3 regions of the Caldicellulosiruptor hydrothermalis 108 genome follow, and region 1 is predicted to be linked to each of the others. Evidence: riboswitches for the same ligand, from Rfam matches in the RefSeq annotation. Region 1 holds a riboswitch; each other region holds the start of a gene.
What was found. Region 1 has a riboswitch for cyclic di-AMP ahead of CALHY_RS04495 (C40 family peptidase). Riboswitches for the same ligand answer to the same signal wherever they lie in the genome.
Positions count from the first base shown of each region.

Region 2: linked by a shared signal. The riboswitch ahead of CALHY_RS02735 (beta/alpha barrel domain-containing protein) and the one ahead of CALHY_RS04495 (C40 family peptidase) in region 1 are both predicted to bind cyclic di-AMP.
Region 3: linked by a shared signal. The riboswitch ahead of eam (glutamate 2,3-aminomutase) and the one ahead of CALHY_RS04495 (C40 family peptidase) in region 1 are both predicted to bind cyclic di-AMP.

Region 1 covers NC_014652.1:924,590-930,909, forward strand. The annotation lists gene CALHY_RS04470 (glycine cleavage system protein H) at 1-115, shown strand, start outside; gene CALHY_RS04475 (ABC transporter substrate-binding protein) at 158-1,108, shown strand; gene CALHY_RS04480 (FecCD family ABC transporter permease) at 1,123-2,142, shown strand; gene CALHY_RS04485 (ABC transporter ATP-binding protein) at 2,147-3,379, shown strand; gene CALHY_RS04490 (lactate utilization protein) at 3,394-4,035, shown strand; cyclic di-AMP (ydaO/yuaA leader) riboswitch at 4,137-4,296, shown strand; gene CALHY_RS04495 (C40 family peptidase) at 4,301-5,260, shown strand; gene CALHY_RS04500 (hypothetical protein) at 5,328-6,227, opposite strand.
Region 2 covers NC_014652.1:590,466-596,785, reverse strand. The annotation lists gene CALHY_RS02745 (DUF362 domain-containing protein) at 1-966, shown strand, start outside; cyclic di-AMP (ydaO/yuaA leader) riboswitch at 1,028-1,178, shown strand; gene CALHY_RS02735 (beta/alpha barrel domain-containing protein) at 1,185-2,543, shown strand; gene CALHY_RS02730 (L-ribulose-5-phosphate 4-epimerase) at 2,628-3,272, opposite strand; gene CALHY_RS02725 (GntR family transcriptional regulator) at 3,275-4,369, opposite strand; gene CALHY_RS02720 (ribulokinase) at 4,484-6,154, opposite strand.
Region 3 covers NC_014652.1:525,405-531,724, reverse strand. The annotation lists gene CALHY_RS02475 (sugar ABC transporter ATP-binding protein) at 1-1,037, opposite strand, end outside; gene CALHY_RS02470 (DeoR/GlpR family DNA-binding transcription regulator) at 1,327-2,106, shown strand; gene CALHY_RS02465 (sugar ABC transporter ATP-binding protein) at 2,112-3,587, shown strand; gene eam (glutamate 2,3-aminomutase) at 3,668-4,897, opposite strand; cyclic di-AMP (ydaO/yuaA leader) riboswitch at 5,035-5,184, opposite strand; gene CALHY_RS02450 (ISNCY family transposase) at 5,324-6,271, opposite strand.

The sequences.
Region 1 (6,320 bases):
AGTGAGTGGTTATATAAGGTGGGTAAACCGTGAGCTTCCTTTTGATCCTACTTTATTAAATTTATTACCAGAAGAAACAGAAATAATTAGTATAGACATCCAGCAACTTGTGTGATATAATAATGCAAGCAAATTATTACATACAAAGGGGTTGAATATGCTGATGAAGTTTTCTAAAAAGTTAGTTGCAATAGTTGTTTTAATTGCATTTGCGGTAGCTTTAATTCCATTTTATTCTCATGCTGCCGACTTTCCTGTCACAGTCAAGGATGGAAAAGGATATAGCATAACTGTAAAACAGAAACCTCAAAGGATTTTGTCGCTTGCGCTTCAGACAGATGAGATTTTGCTCAATATGGTGTCTGCTAACAGAATTGTTGGGCTTTCTATATTTGCTGATGACAAGAACAATTCGAATGTCGTAAATCTTGCTAAGAATGTAAAAGGCAGATATTCGAGCAACGACATTGAAAAGATAATTGCGGCAAAACCTGACCTTGTGATAGTACCTTATTACATTGACAAGTCAAAGTACGACCTTTTGAAGAAAGGTCTTAAGTGTCCTATATATGTCAGCTTAAATCCAAATTCGATTGTAAATATCAAACAAGAGATTATAAATCTTTCAAAGCTAACTGGTGAAATCCAGAAAGGTCAGGCTCTTATAAAGTACATGGACGATAAAATTAATTTTGTGCAAAAAAAGGTAAAATACTTGAGAAAGAAAAAATATGTGCTTTTCTACACATACTACTTCAATTCCACATATGGCAAAAATACAACCCAGCATGAGATTGCAAAGTATGCAGGGGTTATAAATATAGCAGCTGTTGCTGGATTGAAAGGCTGGCCAACTATCTCAAAAGAACAGATTTTGGAGTGGGACCCGAACATCATTGTTATTCCATCTGCGTCGTACAATCCAAAAAAGACTTCTCAGCAGTACGTAGAGGAGTTCAAAAAAGACCCTGCTTTCAAAAACCTGAAAGCTGTGAAGAACAACAGCGTAATTATTCTTGATGATAGGCACGTTCAAACAGTTTCGCACTATATTGTTGAAGGTATTTATGACTTGGCAAAAGCTGCATATCCGTATCTTTTCAAATAAGGCTTTTATAAGTGGTGGTACAGTTGAAAAAGGTTTTGATTATTTTAGCTCTTCTGCTTTTGACAGTATTTATAATATCCATAGGGGTGGGAAGTGTTTTTATCCCTCCCCTTCGTGTTTTAAAGGCACTTTTATCGCTCATAGGTATAAGTTTTGGTCCAGCGAATGATATGGATTTGACAATTGTCGGGCAAATAAGACTTCCAAGAATAATAATTGCCATGATTGTTGGGATGAGCTTGAGCATAGCAGGTGCGCTTGTTCAAGGACTTTACAGAAATCCTATGGCAGACCCAGGAATTATTGGAACATCAAGCGGTGCAAGTTTAGGTGCCATTGTTTGCATAGCCTTTTCGCTTAACACCATAAACATATTTTATTTACCATTACTTGCTTTTGCAGGTGCGCTTCTGATTTCGTTTTTAGTGTACAGGCTTTCAACCAAGAACAACAAAACGCCCATTACAAACCTCATTTTAATTGGTATTGCAGTTTCAACTTTTGTGTCTTCCATAAACTCTTTGATTCTTTCAAACATAAATCAGTATCAGGTAAGCGAATATATATTTTGGATGCTCGGTAGTTTAGACGGTCGAAGCTGGGTGCATGTGAAGATTAGCTTTGTTCCTCTTTGTATTTTGATACTGTGTTCTTTGCTATTTGCAAAGAGGATAAACATTTTGATACTTGGAGAGGAAGAAAGCTTTACAATTGGGGTAAATCCAGAAAAGCTGAAAAAAACCTTGCTTTTTCTTGTTTCGCTCATAACGGGGATAGCGGTCTCTGTCTCAGGACCAATCAGCTTTGTTGGGCTAATTGTTCCGCACATGCTCAGACTCATTGTTGGAAGCGATTATAGAAGACTGATACCTGCTTCAATTTTAAGTGGTGGAATATTTTTGATTATGTGTGATACAATTGCAAGAGTATTGTTTTCACCGGTTGAAGTAAAGGTTGGGATTATAACCTCTTTGGTGGGGGTACCATACTTTTTGTACCTTCTGAAAAAGCGTGAAAATGAGGTGAGTGTATAGAATAATGTCTCTTTTTGTTGAGAACCTCAAATGCGGCTATTCTTATCCAATTGTTGAGGTAGATGGAAGGCTTAAGTTCGAAGAAGGAAAAGTCTATGGATTTGTTGGACCAAACGGAAGTGGTAAAAGTACACTGATAAAGGCTTTAGCAGGGCTTGTCAAAATTTTTGAAGGCAGGATTTGTTTTGGTGAGGTGCAGATAAGCAAGCTTTCTGACATAGAAAGAGCAAAGCTTATTTCGTACATGCCACAGCACATCTTTTCAAGCTTTCCGTTTACAGTTCTTGATGTTGTGATGATGGGAAGATTTCCCTATGAAAAGAGCAGGTTCTTTGCTACCTACGAGAGCAAAAAAATTGCAGAGGAGAAGATAGAACAGGTTGATCTTTCCAGCAAAAAACTTTCGAGCATATTAAAGATTTCAGGTGGTGAGAGGCAAAGGACTTCCTTTGCACGTGTGCTTGCTCAAAGTAGCAAAGTTTTGCTTTTTGATGAGCCAAACTCAAGCTTGGACATCTCTCACCAAGAAAAGATTTTAAGGATTGCAAAACAAGAAGCGCTGGATGGCAAGATTGTCATAATGGCAATTCATAATCTGAAAATTGCAGCCAAAGTGTGCGATAGTGTGATTATGATGAAAGATGGTAAAATTGTAGATATTGGAAGACCAGATGAAGTTCTAAACCAGCAGAACATCAAAAAGGTGTATGACGTTGACGCAGTTGTTTACAAAAATCCCTTTGGGATATTTGATATAGAACTTATCCAGAGAGAAGACCCAAAAGCTGTGCACGTTCATGTTGTTGCAGGAGGTGGGAGCGCACAGCTTCTTTTCAGGATGCTCGTTGAAATGGGGTGTAAAGTCACAACAGGTGTACTTTCCACAAACGATACAGACTTTGAAACAGCTCAGCTTTTTTCCATCTATACAGTTTTTACAAAACCTTTTATGCCAATTGGTGAAAAAGAGTACATTGAAAATGTCCAGCTTATAAAGAGAGCAGACCTGTGCGTGCTGTGTAGTATTCCGTTTGGTGTTCAGAACCTGAAAAACTTAGAGGCGCTGAGATATGCTAATAAGCTGTGTATAATTGAAGAGGAGGATATTTCAAAGCGCGATTTTACAGGCGGTTTGGCAACAAGACTTTATAATTGCTTGAGGGAAAAAGCATTGGTTCTTTCAAGCGTTGATAGCTTAAAAGATTATATCTTAAAAGAGACAAACGGTAAAATGTGAAGGGGTGATATGAAGTGAATCCAAACAAGGCGTGGTGGATAGATACAAACTTTGAAACTGTAAAGAAAAACTTGGAAGCAAGAAACTTTGAATGTTTTATTGTCGAGAAAAAAGAAGATGTTGTGCCTCTTTTAGAAAAGCTCATTTCAAAAGGCAGTGTGGTATCGTGCGGTGGGTCAATGACACTTTTTGAGTGTGGTGTGATAGATTTTCTGAGAAATGGCAATTACAATTTTTTGGACAGATACAAAGAAGGTATAACACCTGAGGAGCTTGGTGAGATTTACAGAAAATCTTTCTGGGCTGACTACTATCTTATGTCAACAAACGCAATAACACTTGACGGAAAACTCATAAACATAGATGGAAACGGCAACAGGCTTGCAGCGCTTCTTTTTGGTCCTAAAAATGTAATAGTGATTGCCGGCAAGAACAAGCTTGTTTTAAACGAGGAGCAAGGTTTGCTGAGAGTAAGAAATATTGCATCTCCCATGAACTCAAAAAGACTTTCTCGAAACACACCCTGCACCCAGGACGGAAAATGCCATGATTGTTTAAGTAGCGATAGCATCTGCAGCCATATTGTTGTAACAAGAAGGTCTCCTGCAAAGGGAAGAATCAAGGTTGTGCTGGTCAAAGAAGACTTGGGCTTTTAAAGATGGGGTTGTAATATTTTAGAAATATCTGCGTAACAATTCTGTAAAAAAGGGTTGACAGAATAAAGTGACTTGTAATAAAATAATTACATCAAAATAATAAACTTCATAGGCTGAATGCCTGAGCAAATTGTAAAAATTGCTCAGACAGCGGGAGACCCACAGTAGCCATTGGGGTGAATCGGCAAAAGTCTTGCCGTAGGGATAGCCTTCTTGTCCCGAACCCGTCAGCTAATCCCGTAAGCCTCAAGAAGGGAGTTTTTGTATGAATCTCAGAAGCTTAATTGCTATAACTCTTGGAATTTTTTTGATGTTTTTTTCTGCAAAGGCCTTTGCCCAGTCAGCCCAGGCAAAATCAACAATAAATATAAGAAGTGCACCTTCAACAAGTAGTAAGATTTTAGGAGTTTTCCCCAAAGGGTTTAAAACCCAAGTTTTGTCAAATGCAGGTGGATGGGTAAAGATTTCGTATGATGGAATTGTTGGGTATGTAAAGTCTGATTACATAACTATTACAAATGAAAAAAGGAGCGCAGTTTCAAATACTTCAAGGGCAAGTGTTGCAAAAACGGCTGCTAAAGCTGCGCAAGCTACAGTTTTAAAAGACAATGCGCGCTTAAGAAGTGATATGTCAACCTCATCAAAGATATTAAAGACATTAAAAAGTGGCAGCAAAGTCTATGTCCTGTCAAGAGAACAAAATGGCTGGGTGAAGGTAAAGACGCTTGATGGCACAGTAGGATATATGGCATATTACCTTTTGAAGATGCCTTCACAATTTGTATCGAAAACAATGTCACGTGGTGGGTATGAGAGAGGTCAAGCAGAAACTTTTACAAATCTTAGCTTAGCTCAGAGAATTTTGGAGTTTGCTCAAAGATTTCGTGGTATAAGATACTCATATGGTGGGACGTCACCATCAACTGGTTTTGACTGTTCAGGATTTGTACAGTTTGTGTTTAAGAACTTTGGGATACATTTAGAAAGAACAGCAGCTGACATGGCAAGAACAAATGGTGTGAGAATTTCTTACAGTGAAATTAAACCGGGAGATTTGCTTTTCTTTGACACAGATGGCGGGAAAAATTATATAAATCATGTTGGCATATATTTAGGCGGTGGCAAGTTCATTCATGCATCAAGTGCAAGGGGACGTGTAACAGAGACTGACTTAAATTCATATTATGGAAGATTTTTTATGATGGCAAAAAGGGTCATAAGATGAAAGTAATAAGGGGCTTTTTCCTGAAAATCAGAAAGGAAGAAGCCCCTTTCAAGTTTAAAAGTGCTTTTTACTTTTTTATCAAAGGCAAAATCAGGTTTTTGGCATCTTCTTCACTTTCAATGGTAGAATCAACTTTCTTGAGCTGCCAAACCTCAAGATGAGAAATCTCTACGCCCGGTGCGACAGTGTAAAGTGGACTTAGAGTTTCCATCTCGAGCATGAAATCGGTTGTATATGTTTCGTAAGAACATCCAAAGTCAGGGTACTCTGCACCATCTACATGTTTGTATTGTTTTATAAACAAGTCTCCATCATTTAAGTAGCAAGCCCAGCCGTCTAAATTTGGATATCCAATCTTAAACGGTGGCTTGCAGTTTTTATCCTGTTTTAGAATAATAAAATCCTCTCCCCACAAGACTCTGTGGTCGTTAAGTTTTGTATATGGCCACATGACCAAAGGATAGCTTGGTAAAAGTCCTGTATCAATCTTTGGAATTGGCATGACCTCAACTCCACCAGGTGCCATTACAGAAAGAGCCCAAATTGCGAACTTAACTTCAAAAAGACCATTGTTCTTGATTTTATACGTTACATAAGCTTCTGGTTCGGTTGGGTGAAACTTCAGTTCAATTGTTTTTTGCAAGAAAGTTGTGGTTTCCATGGGTTGTTTTAGTACAATGCCATTTTCTACAATTTCAAAGTCTATTTTGTGATTATCAGGGAAATATGTGCGTGGCATAGCTTCCGGACTGTGCCACAGTCTTGTCCCGCCGTATATTCTCCACTCATCACCGCCAACTTTTCCTGCCTGGTCTTCCACCACACAAAAGACGTTCTTACCACCTTCAAATCCAAAATGAATTATTCTCGGTCCCACGTCTGTTGTGACAATTGCTTCGATTTTCCCATTAGAAATTTTGTAGCAGTTTTCCCAGCCCATATACTCGACTTTTTTTACCTCAACCATTTTTAACCTTTTTCCCCCTTCTCAATTTATTTTGAAAAATATAGAGGCTTAGAATATAATTAAATTATACCTTATCAGGTTGTATTTTCACAA
Region 2 (6,320 bases), 330 kb from region 1:
AACCTTGCGTATATAAGACCAAACTATGTCGCAAGGATTGTAAAACTCATCAAAAGCCTTGGTGGAAAACCGTTCGTGACAGATGCAAACACACTTTACACGGGAAGAAGAAGCAATGCTCTGGACCACTTAGAAGCTGCGTATGAAAATGGGTTTAACCCGCTTGTGCTTGGCTGTCATGTAATCATCGCAGATGGTTTGAAAGGAACAGAGTACAGGGAAATTGAGGTAAACCTCAAGCATACACAAAAAGCAAAGATAGGTTCTGCCATCGCAGATGCTGATATTATAATCTCAATGAACCACTTTAAAGGTCATGAGATGACAGGGTTTGGTGGCGCTATCAAAAACATTGGAATGGGTTCAGGCTCTCGCGGTGGAAAGCTTTTTATGCACTCATCCTCAAAGCCGGTTATAAAGACATCAAAATGTGTTGGCTGCGGAATGTGCGTCAAAAGCTGTGCGCAGCTTGCTATAACTTTGAATGAGAAGAAAAAAGCGGTCATTGACTATGAAAAATGTGTTGGATGTGGTCAGTGCGTTGCAGTGTGCCAGTTCGGTGCAGCAACAGTCAAGTGGGATGAGGCTGCATCAATTGCAAGCGAGAAGATTGCTGAGTATGCGTATGCAGTTTTAAAAGATAAGCCTCATTTTCATATAAACTTTGTCATGAACATTTCGCCTGACTGTGACTGCTGGTCACACAACGATATTCCTATTGCACCAGACATTGGTATTGCAGCATCATTCGACCCTGTTGCCTTGGATAAGGCATGTGTTGACCTTGTAAATAGCTCTGCATTCACACCAGCTGGGTCTGCATTTGAAAAAGCAAAACACATTGAGGTTGATGGCAAAATTGACAGGTTCAAGAGCATTCATCCTGACACAGACTGGAGAGTTGCACTAAAACATGCTCAAGAGATTGGGCTTGGAAGTTTAGAGTATGAGCTTGTGAAGGTATAGACATTCTTTCTTGCCAAACTGCCGCTTTTCTGGTATGATAAAAATCATAATAAAAAAATAAAATCAAAAAAAGCTGAATTCCTGTGTAAAAAGCACAGGATAGGGGGGACCCACTTTTTGGGGTGAATCAAGGCATTTTTGCCTTGTAGGGCAAAAGTCCCTTTCTGCCCGAACCCGTCAGCTAACCCCCGAAGCTTTGAAAGGGAGGTTTGTTTTTTATGAATGTAAAATTTAATCAAAAGACTCACATTCTTGAGATTGAGTATCAGTTCAGGGATGTTGAAGAGCCAAATCTTTTCAGAAACATCTATCCTTACAATGAAGTACCAAGGCTTGTATTCAACCACAGGATTGTGCCCATGAACGTGCCAGAAAAACTTTATATTACCGACACAACTTTCAGAGACGGCCAGCAATCACGCTCACCGTACACTGTTGATCAAATTTGTAGAATTTATGACTACTTGCATGAACTTGACAATGGGAGTGGCGTTATTCTTCATACAGAGTTTTTTGTGTACTCAAAACAGGACAAAGAAGCAGTTTTAAAGTGTTTGGAAAAAGGTTATGATTTCCCAAAAGTCACCGCTTGGATTCGCGCAAAAAAAGAGGATTTTGAGATTGTAAAGAGCCTTGGTATCAAGGAAACAGGAATTTTGGTTTCATGTTCTGACTATCATATCTTCAAAAAATTAAAGATGACAAGAAGTCAGGCAATGAAGCAATACTTAGAGATTGTCTCATCAGCCCTTGAGGCAGGAATTATACCACGCTGCCATTTTGAAGACATCACACGCGCAGACTTTTACGGGTTTGTCCTGCCGTTTATTAATGAACTTATGAAGCTTTCAAAAGAGGCAAATATGCCTGTGAAAATCAGAGCCTGTGACACGCTGGGGCTTGGATCACCAATACCGGGTGTGGCTCTGCCAAGAAGCGTTCCACAGATAATCTATGGCATTGTGAACTATGGTGAAGTGCCATCTGAGTGGCTTGAATGGCATGGCCATAACGATTTTTACAAGGCAGTCATAAACTCAACAATGGCATGGCTTTATGGTGCCTCAATGGTAAACACATCTCTTTTGGGAATAGGTGAGCGAACCGGCAACACTCCATTAGAGGCAATGGTGATGGAATATATTCAGATAAGAGGGTCGGCAGATGGCATGAACGTTGCTGTGATATCTGAGATTGCTGAGTATTTCAAAAAAGAAATCGGGTATGAGATTCCTCCAATGACGCCTTTTGTCGGTGAGAACTTTAACGCAACACGGGCAGGAATCCATGCAGATGGACTTATGAAAGATGAGGAGATTTACAATATATTTGATACAGGAAAGATTCTGGGGAAGCCTCCTAAGGTGATTATTGATGCATACTCAGGCATTGCAGGAATTGTAATCTGGATAAACAGGTATTTCAAAGATAGCGGCATTGACATTCAGGTTGACAAAAAAGACCCAAGGGTTCAGAAGGTCAAAGAGTGGGTAGACAGTCAATATGAAAATGGAAGAAATACATCAATAAGTGATGAAGAGCTAAAAGAGGTTGTAAGCAGAATATTTGGACTGTAAAAAAACAAGCAAGGCTGCCACTTGAAAACGGCAGCCTTATGTTGTATTAACAATCCTTTCTTGTGCTGGGGGAAAAGTAATTTTTTATTTTTGCCCATATTTTGTCATGTACCTCTCATGAGCTCTTTTTACCTCTTCAGGTGGAATCTCGATAGGCTCGCCCATCATCTTTGCAATAAATACTGTTTTTGCTACATCTTCTACCATAACAGCAGCTTTTACTGCCTCATCAACTGTCTTGCCTATCGTAAAAACTCCATGGTTCTGAAGAAGAATTGCCGGGCTTGAACCTATATACTCAACTATCACCTTGCCTATGTCCTCACCACCAATCTGAGCATACGGTCCGCATGGAATCTCACAGCCAAACTCATCGGCAATTGCTGTCAAATACACTTTTATTGGCTGGCCCAAGGCTGCAAACGCTGTTGCATAGTTTGAATGAGTATGGACAACAGCATTTATGTGTGGCATGTGCTTGTATACATAAAGATGTGTAAGTGTGTCTGTTGAAGGTTTTAAATTTCCTTCAACTATATTTCCATCCATATCAACAACAACCATCTTGTCAGGTGTCAAATCATCATACATAACACCCGATGGCTTTATAACAACAAGGTTTGTCTCAGGGTCGCGTGCTGAGACGTTACCAGATGTCCATGTGACAAGACCAAATTTTGGAAGATAAAGATTGTATTTACAAACAAGCTCTTTCAAACTCTCAAGCATTTTCAAAATCCTCCTTTTGTTGAATTTCTGAAGATTATCTCACATTCAACCTCTTCCTTGACACCTTTTCTATTCTTCTTTATCATGGCAACTGCTGCCTTTGCTGCCATCTCTCCAAGCTTTTCTTTTGGATGCTCAACAGTTGTGAGCTTTATATCTGTCAGTGTAGAAAGAAGTGAGTTGTCATATCCTGTAACAGATATATCCTGAGGAATTCTAAATCCCATTTCTTTTAGCTTTACACAAAGAGGAAGGGCAATCTTGTCGTTGTAGCAAACGGCTGCATCAAATCTCTCTCTTGATATGACTTCAGCAGCTCTGTTATGAACAAAATTATACTCCTCACTTGTGAAAAAGATTGCATCAAACTCTGCCTGTGCCTCCCTGCACGCTTTTTCAAAACCACTGTATCTTTTTATCCCTTGCAAATCGTCGCCTTTGAAAATGCCAAGAAGCTTTTTGCAACCGCTTTTTATGAGGCTGCATGTAAGCCTGTAAACAGCTGACTGGTCTTTGGTTATTATGTAGTTTTGAGCAATTTCTTCTAAAATAGTATTGATGAAAATCACAGGGATGTCTTTTTGTATGAGTTTTCTATAAAGCTCTTGATTTTTGGAAGGCAAGGTACTTTTTGTTGGTTCTATTATGACAGCGTCTATGTTTGGGTTGTTTATTATGCTCTCCAAGTGATATCTTTCAAATTCATAGCTGTTGTCAGTCGAAAACAGCAAAAGACCGTACCCTTCATGTGCTATCACCTTTTCAATTCCTCTTATAATCAGGGGAAAGATGTAGTCTGATATAAATGTTGTCAGAACAGCAATGCATTTAGAGCTGTCTGCACTTTTCTTTGCAACAAACGTGCCTCTTCCTTTCTGCGACACCAAAAGTCCTTCAAATTCGAGCTCCATTATAGCTCTTCTTACAGTGTGCCGCGAAACTTTGAACTTTCGTGATAGCATATTCTCTGAATAAATTTTCTCGCCCTCTTTGAACTTGCCAGAGTTAATTCCTTCAATAATGAAATCTTTTATAATCTCATATTTGGTTTTGCTCATTTTATCATCATCTTGTCCATACAAGTTTATTTTTATCATACCACTTAAAAATTTTTAAATCAATACCATTATTTAACTTGCAGGCCGCCCCTAAAAAGCAAAGGTAGTTTTCAAAGGGCAGCCTGCTTTTGAATGGTTAAAAGACTTAAAGATCTATATCTTTGAAACTTCTTCCTTTATCTCTTTTAGTCTCTTCATCACATCATTTGCTCCACGGCCAAAATAGTCGTGAAGAATTCTGTATTCTCTGTATAGCTTTTTGTAAATCTCATGGTTTTGCGGATTTGGTTTGTAAGAATAGTCTTTTAGTTTTGCCATCTTCTTTGCAGCCTCAAATATGCTGTCATAACCACCTTTTTCTTTTCCTGCAGCAACTGCACCAAACATAGCAGAACCAAGTGCTGGTGTTTGAGGTGATGCTGATACCTTTATCTCAAGTCCTGTCACATCAGCATAAATCTGCATCAAAAGTTCGTCTTTCTCAGCAATTCCTCCACATGCATAAAGTTCTCTTACCTCAATGCCATGTTCATTGAAGTTGTCAATTATTATCTTTGTGCCATACGCTGTTGCCTCAATCAGTGCCCTGTACATCTCCTCAGGCTTTGTAGTTAAGGTCATGCCAAGCATCATACCAGTGAGGTCTGCATCAACCAGAATTGACCTGTTGCCATTCCACCAGTCAAGCGCCAAAAGACCGCTTTGGCCGGGCCTTAGCACCTTTGCTTTTTCTTTGAGTAGCTGATAGATATTTAGTCCTTTTTGCTTTGCTTCATCATAGTATGTTGGTGGCACGCAGTTTTCAACAAACCACTCAAAATGGTCTCCAACACAGCTCTGACCTGCCTCATACCCATAAAAACCAGGCAAAATACCATCCTCAACATATCCACAGATGCCTGGCACCATCTTCTCTTCGTTCCACAGAAGCATGTGGCATGTAGATGTTCCGATTATCATTAGCATCTTGCCAATATCAGTAATCCCAACAGCTGGCACAGATACATGGGCATCCACATTTGCAATTGCAACAGCTGTCCCAGGATTGAGTCCCATTAGCTTTGCCATCTCTTCTGTGAGCTCTCCAGCTTTTTGACCGATAGGATATATGTCGCGTGACAGCTTTTCGTCAACCACATTTTCAAGCCTTGGATGAAGCGCCATGAAAAACTCTTTTGAAGGATATCCTTCCCTCTTGCTCCAGATAGCTTTATATCCAGCTGTGCATGAGTTTCTCTTTTCAACACCTGTCATCTTCATTACAACCCAGTCAGCAGCCTCTATAAACTTGTCTGCTTCTTCATAAATTTCCGGTGCTTCTTCTAATATTTGCATGATCTTTGGGAAAAGCCACTCAGATGAAATCTTTCCACCATACCTTTGTAAGAACTTTTCTCCTCTCTCCTGTGCTATTTGATTTAGCCTATTTGCATACTTTTGAGCAGCATGGTGTTTCCACAGCTTAACATAGGCATGAGGATGTGATTTGAATTTGTCTATCATGCAAAGCGGTGTTCCATCTTTCTTGATAGGAAGCATTGTACAGGCTGTAAAGTCAATTCCTATTCCAATCACATCGTCTTTGGAAACACCTGCTTTTTTCAAGACATCTGGAACAGTTGTTGCCAAGACTTCTATATAATCCTGTGGATGTTGAAGTGCCCAGTCATGAGGGAGTTTTGTACCATCTGGTAAACTTTCGTCCATAACTCCATGAGTGTACTCTTTCACACTTGTTGCAACCTCTTCACCTGTCTCCACATTTACAAGCACTGCCCTTCCTGACTGTGTCCCAAAATCAATTCCTATACTAAACTTTGCCATAAAAATCCCCCTTTTCCCCTTTTGCTTGTGCATACATGTTTCTTTAAAAATATAGTAACATATATGCAAAAAGAACAAAAGAGAAGGAGTGAAAAAAGTTGTACGTGAACAATTTCACATCCTTCTCTTTTAGATTATAAAATACCCTGGATTCAATACCAAAATT
Region 3 (6,320 bases), 400 kb from region 1:
CCATACTGTTTTCTGTCTTCTGTAACATATCCGATTTTATGCCTGATAGCATCTTCGAACGAGTTTATCTCAATCTTTTTTCCTTCAAGATAAATTTCCCCACAATGCTTTGGCAAAATTCCGCAGATTGTCTGGGCAAGCTCTGTTCTTCCGCTTCCTACAAGCCCTGCAAAACCCAAAATTTCACCTTCGTGCAGGGCAAATGATACATTCTGGACCTTATCAGAGCTAATATTCTCAACCCTGAAAACTTCTCTGCCAATTTTACTGCTCTTTGGCGGATACATCTCTTTGATTTCTCTTCCCACCATCAGGCTTACAACCTGGTCGGGATTTGTCTCAGCTGTATTTAGCGTTGTGATGTATCTGCCATCTCGAAGGACAGTGATTCTGTCTGCAAGCTCAAAAATCTCACGTAGCCTGTGAGAAATATAAAGAATGCTTATTCCCTTTGCCTTTAAATCTTTTATGATTTTAAAGAGCACTGCTGCATCAGCTTCAGACAGAGCCGATGTTGGCTCATCCAAAATCAAAAGCTTGCAGTTGAACGTAATTGCCTTTGCAATCTCAACAATCTGCTGTTGCGCAACGTTCAAGTTTGCAACCTTGTCAGTGGGTTTTATGTTCACCTCATCAAACAAAGACAAAACTTCTTGCGACATCTGGTTGAGCTTTTTAAAATCCACTATCTTTGCAGACTTTTCAGGAAGTCTTCCTATGTATATATTCTCAGCAACAGTAAGATGCGGGCAGAGCGCAAGCTCCTGGTGAACTATGCTAATACCAAGATTTTGAGCATCTCTTGGAGACCTGATATTTACCTTCTTGCCCTCAAGATATATCTCACCTTTGTCTGGAAGAAGGCTTCCTGATATGATATTCATCAAAGTTGACTTTCCAGCACCGTTTTCACCAACTATTGCATGAATTTCAGCTTTGTTTACAGAAAACGAAACATCAGAAAGTGCAACTGTCCCTGGGAAAATCTTTGTAATTCCATGCAGCCTTAAAAGTTCGCTATCAGTGGAGCTTTTCATGCAAATCTCACCTCGCTTTGTTAAAGATTATAGTAGTTTTGGTAAAACTATTTATTTGTATCCATCTTTCGCTTTTCTATTTATATATATTCTACACCAAAATCAAAAATCCTTCTTTTTTAATCAAAAAAATTTTATTTTCTTGAACAATGTTATCAAAAATGTTCAGCTTGTTGACAGGCCTGATAAAATGTAATACACTGAAGAAAAGAAAATATATCAAACTTGTTCACATACAACTTTTTTGGTGGTATAATAGCATAAGAACTTGCAAAAGTGGTGAATATTGATGCTTGTTGCAGAGAGGCTAAAAAAGATAAAGGAGATACTTCTTCAGAAAAAGCACATTGACGTTGCAACACTTGCAGAGCTTTTGAACGTTTCAGAGGTAACAATCAGGCGTGACTTGGACAGGCTTGAAAGTGAAGGGTTTTTGATAAAAACATACGGCGGGGCAATCTTAAAAGAAGAGGCAGCAAAGATTCTATCACCTACAATCTCAGAAGACTCTGAAAAAGAGGCAATCGCAAAGGTGTGCTCTTACATGATAGAAAGTAACCAGGCAATTATCCTTGCAGGCGGAAATATATTGAGGCTTGTTCCAAAGTATATAAAGGAAAAACAAAACATAATAGTTTTGACAAACGACCTTCTTTTGGCAATAGAGTGTGGAAAGCTTTCAATCCAGACAATTGTGACAGGTGGTTATATTGTTGGAAATACCTTCACCTTGGCAGGGCCAATGCTTGTAAATCCTAATATGGACATATTTGTGGACAAGGCATTTATTGAGGTTGACGGTGTCTCACTCGAGCGAGGATTTACAGTGAACAATGTTGAGTTTGCAAACGCATATAAGTATTTTAAGTCAATTGCCAAAGAGACAATTATTGTTGCAGACTCATCAAAGTTTGACAAGATTTCTCTTTTCCAGATAGCAAGGGTTGATGAGATCAAAAAGGTTATAAGCGACACAAACGTGCCGGATGAGTACAAGTCATTTTTCTTTGAAAACGGCACCCAAATATTTTGCAGTTTTGACTTTTCTGACCTTGAAAGAGAGGTTTGAAAGTTATGGCTATTATGCTTAAAAACATCTCAAAAAAATTTGATGATTTTTATGCTCTAAAAGATATAAACCTTGAATTTTTTGAAGGTCAGGTGAATGTCATTCTTGGCAAAAATGGCTCTGGCAAAACAACTCTGACAAAGATTATAAACGGAAGCACAGCGCCAACAAACGGAAAGGTTTTGATTGACGGAAAAGAATTTTCAAGTCTCAATCCTATGCTTGCAAAATCGCTTGGAATATTTACTGTACATCAGGAGCTTTTGTATTTTCCTCACCTTTCTGTTGCTGAGAACATCTTTATTGATAACAAGCCAAAAAACAAGCTTGGATTTGTAAGTTATAAGGCAATGATAAAACACGCAGCAGAAATTTTAAGCAAAATGGGTGTATATATCAATCCTGAAGCGCTTTGCAAAAACATGGGTCAGTCTCAGCTTCAGGTGATTGAGATCTGCAGGGCGCTTGTTCAAAACGCAAAGGTTTTGATTTTCGATGAACCAACAGCAGGGCTTACAACATATGAGATAGAAAATCTTTTTAAAATCATAAAAGAGCTAAAAGAAAAAGGAATTGTAATAATATTTGTGACAAACATGGTGGAAGAAGCGCTATCTATTGCAGACAGGGTAACAATCCTTCGCGACGGTGAAGTTGTTGCATCTGACAATGTCACAAGCTTTAACTTAAGCAAGGCAATCTCTTTGATCTTCGGCAGTGTAAACAGAACATATCCAAAACTAAAGGTTGAAAAAGGTTCTACCATCTTTAGCGTTAAAAATTTAACAAAACGTGGGATAATTGAGAACATCTCATTTGATGTAAGAGAGGGAGAGATTTTTGGGATTGCCGGGCTTGTTGGATCTGGGCGAAGTTTTCTGGCAAAGGCTCTTTTTGGTGCAGAAAAACTTGACTCAGGCGAGATTTATATGAATGGAAATCTTTTAAAACTTTCAAGCCCGGCCGATGCAATAAAAAATGGTATTGCGTTTATGAGCGAAGACAGGATTGGTACAGGCCTTTTCAAGACGCTCAACATTGCAGACAATATCATCTCATCTAACATCTGGAATATCGCAAACGGCTTTTTTGTAGACTCATCCCGCCAGGAAAAGATTGCAAATCTGTATATTAAAAAGCTTGGGATAAAACCAAAGGAGATTACTCAAAAGATTGCGTTCTTAAGCGGTGGGAACCAGCAAAAGGTATTGATTGCAAAGTGGCTCTTTTCGCGCTCAAACGTGTTCATTTTGGATGAGCCAACAAAGGGCTTGGATTTGGCATCAAAGGTAGAAGTTTATAATATCATCAACGAGCTTGCAAGAATTGGTTGTGCTATTATTTTCATCTCCTCTGACTTTTCAGAACTGATTGGCATGTGCGACAGAATCCTGGTACTTCACAGAGGCAAGGCAGTCCATGAGTTTTCCAAAAAGGAGATGGATTATGATAAGATTTTAAAAACGGCAATGGGGATATAAAAAAAAGATGGCACAGCGCCATCAGAAAAGTAGGTGAATAAAATCATTTTTTCTTAGGTTTTTTCAAAGCTATTTTAAGGTCACAAAGAGGTATTTTCAACCTCAAAAACCTCACCTTCCCAGTTTCTAAAGACCACTTTGTCTTTGCCAAAGTAAAGAAGATAATTTGGCATGATTGGAGTTTTGCCTTTGCCCTTTGGTGCATTTATGATGTATGTTGGCACTGCCATGCCGGAGGTTCTACCTCTGAGGCTCTCAATAATCTCCATGCCCTCCTCAATTGTCACCCAAAAGTGCGATGTTCCTTTTACTCTTTTTGGATGAAAGATATAATATGGCTTTACCCGAATTTTCAAAAGTTCTTGATTGAGCTTTCGAACAACAAACTTGTCATTGTTGACCCCATTTAACAAAACCATCTGGTTACCAAGTGGAATGCCGCTATCTGCCAGCATCTCGCAAGCTCTTTTTGATTCTTTCGTTATCTCACGTGGGTGATTAAAGTGGGTGTTTATATAAATTGGATGATATTTCTTTAGCATATCAACAAGATCTTTTGTAATTCTTTGTGGCAAAGTCACAGGTGCTCGTGTACCAATTCTGATTATCTCAACATGAGGTATTTGCCTGAGTGACCTTAAAATCCATTCCAAAATCTCATCAGAAAGCATCAGGGCATCGCCGCCTGTAATTAGAACATCTCGAATGTGCGGGTTTTGTGCCACATACTCTATTGCATCTGTAATATCGTCTAAGGATGCGTGTGTGTCAGTCTCGCCAATAAACCTTCTTCTTTGGCAAAATCTGCAAAACATCCCACATATATTTGTAACCTTTATTATGAGCCTATCTGGATAGCGCTGAGTTACTATCTTGGTAGGTGATGTGTGCTCTTCGTCCATTGGGTCAAGATCGCCCTTTTCTACCAGCTCTAAGCTGCTTGGAACAGATTGTCTTTTTATTGGGCAGTTTGGGTCATTTGGGTCAATTAGCGACAAATAGTAAGGTGAGATTGCAAAGCGATAAATCTTTCCTACTTGTTCTATTTGCTGTGCTTCTTTTTCATCAAGGTTTAGAAGATCTTTTAATATTTTGGCTGAGGTAATTCTATTTTTCAGCTGCCATTTATAATTTCCCCAGTCTTTTTCGCTTGCACCAAAGTAGGAAAGAATCTTTCTTTTTTGATATTCAATCTTTTCTTCATCCTCTATGCCCGTTTTGATTGTGTCTCTGACTTCTAAGTAGTCTTTAATAGCTTCTTTTAACTTTTCAAACCTTTCGTTGTTGTTGATAACATTTAACTTTTCCATATCTATAAAACCTCCTTTCAAAATTTTTGCCGAAAATAAAAGCAGCCAAACTCCATAACCTCGGAATTTGGCTGCTTTGAAATCAAAGGCAAAAGAACGCCTTCTTTTGCGCCTATAAAAAGGCGTAAAACCCCTTTTGCCTCCCCTTTCAAAGCTTCCGAGGTTAGCTGACGGGTTCGGGCCGAAAGGGTTAGCCCTACAGAAGCTTTTGGCTTCTGATTCACCCCAGAAAATTGGGTCCCCCGTATCCCAGGCCTTTTCCCCTGGGAATTCAGCTTTTCAAAAGGAGTGCTAATTATATTTATTTGTATATATCCCCTCTTGGACCAATTTCATAAATGTAAACTGTAAACTGTTCTTTTTCTACCTTATATATAATCCAAGTTGTTGAATAAATAATTATACCATTAATGTTATTATATAGAACTATAAATTATTCCACGTGTATTTAAAAGAAAATTTACAGTTTTCAATTTTTTGAATATAGACCTCTATCAAATAAGTAATCATTATCCAGTCCACATGCCTCTTATATGTTCTAAAACCTCTTAACCTTATTTGTTCTAAATTGTATTCTCCTTTTAACTTCCCAAATAATCTTTCAATTTTTGTCCTTTGCTTATATAACCTTTGTCCTTCCTCACTTCTTAAAAATTCCATATTTTTTACCCTCAAAATATTTTTTACATTACTAAAATCCTTACTATTTCTCTTATTTACCGCCGCTACAAACTTTATCTCAAGTCTATCTGCCACCTCAAACCACTTCGCACAATCATAACCTGCATCCGCTAATATTACTTCAGGTCCAAATATCTTAGCTTCATACAAAAGTTCTACTACTTTACTGTCATGGATATTTGCACGTGTCAACCACCATACTATAGGTATAACCTCATCTTCAACTGTTGCCAACACATGTAATTTATACCCATTGTAAAAACCTAAACTAACACATACTCCTACTTCTGCCTCTTTGTCACCCCTCGAGCTTCTCAAAGGTGTGGAATCTATAGCACAAACTTTTGTCTGCGGAACTATTTCTCTCACTAAAATTCTTGCTATCCCTTCTATATACCCTTCTTCAATTACCTTTGCCCATTTCGAAAAATATGAATGATCAGGGCTCTTCTCTATCCCTATAGCCTTTTTAAATTCTTCATCTTCATTTATCTTGTATTCTAATTCCCTGAAGCTGTTTATCTTGTTTTTGACTTTGTAAACAAAACAAGCTATTATATGGCTTAGCTTAAATTTCTTCGGTCTTCCTCTCCTGCTGCTCTTTATCTTTAATCCCAGGGCTTTTATTACTTTCTCAATTGTCATAAGTATCTTTAAAAATTTTTGTTTTTGTGTTTTAATAAAATTAGACATTGCCATCCTCCTTTGTTAGGTGTTTTTAGTCTTCTCTTATCGTAATTTT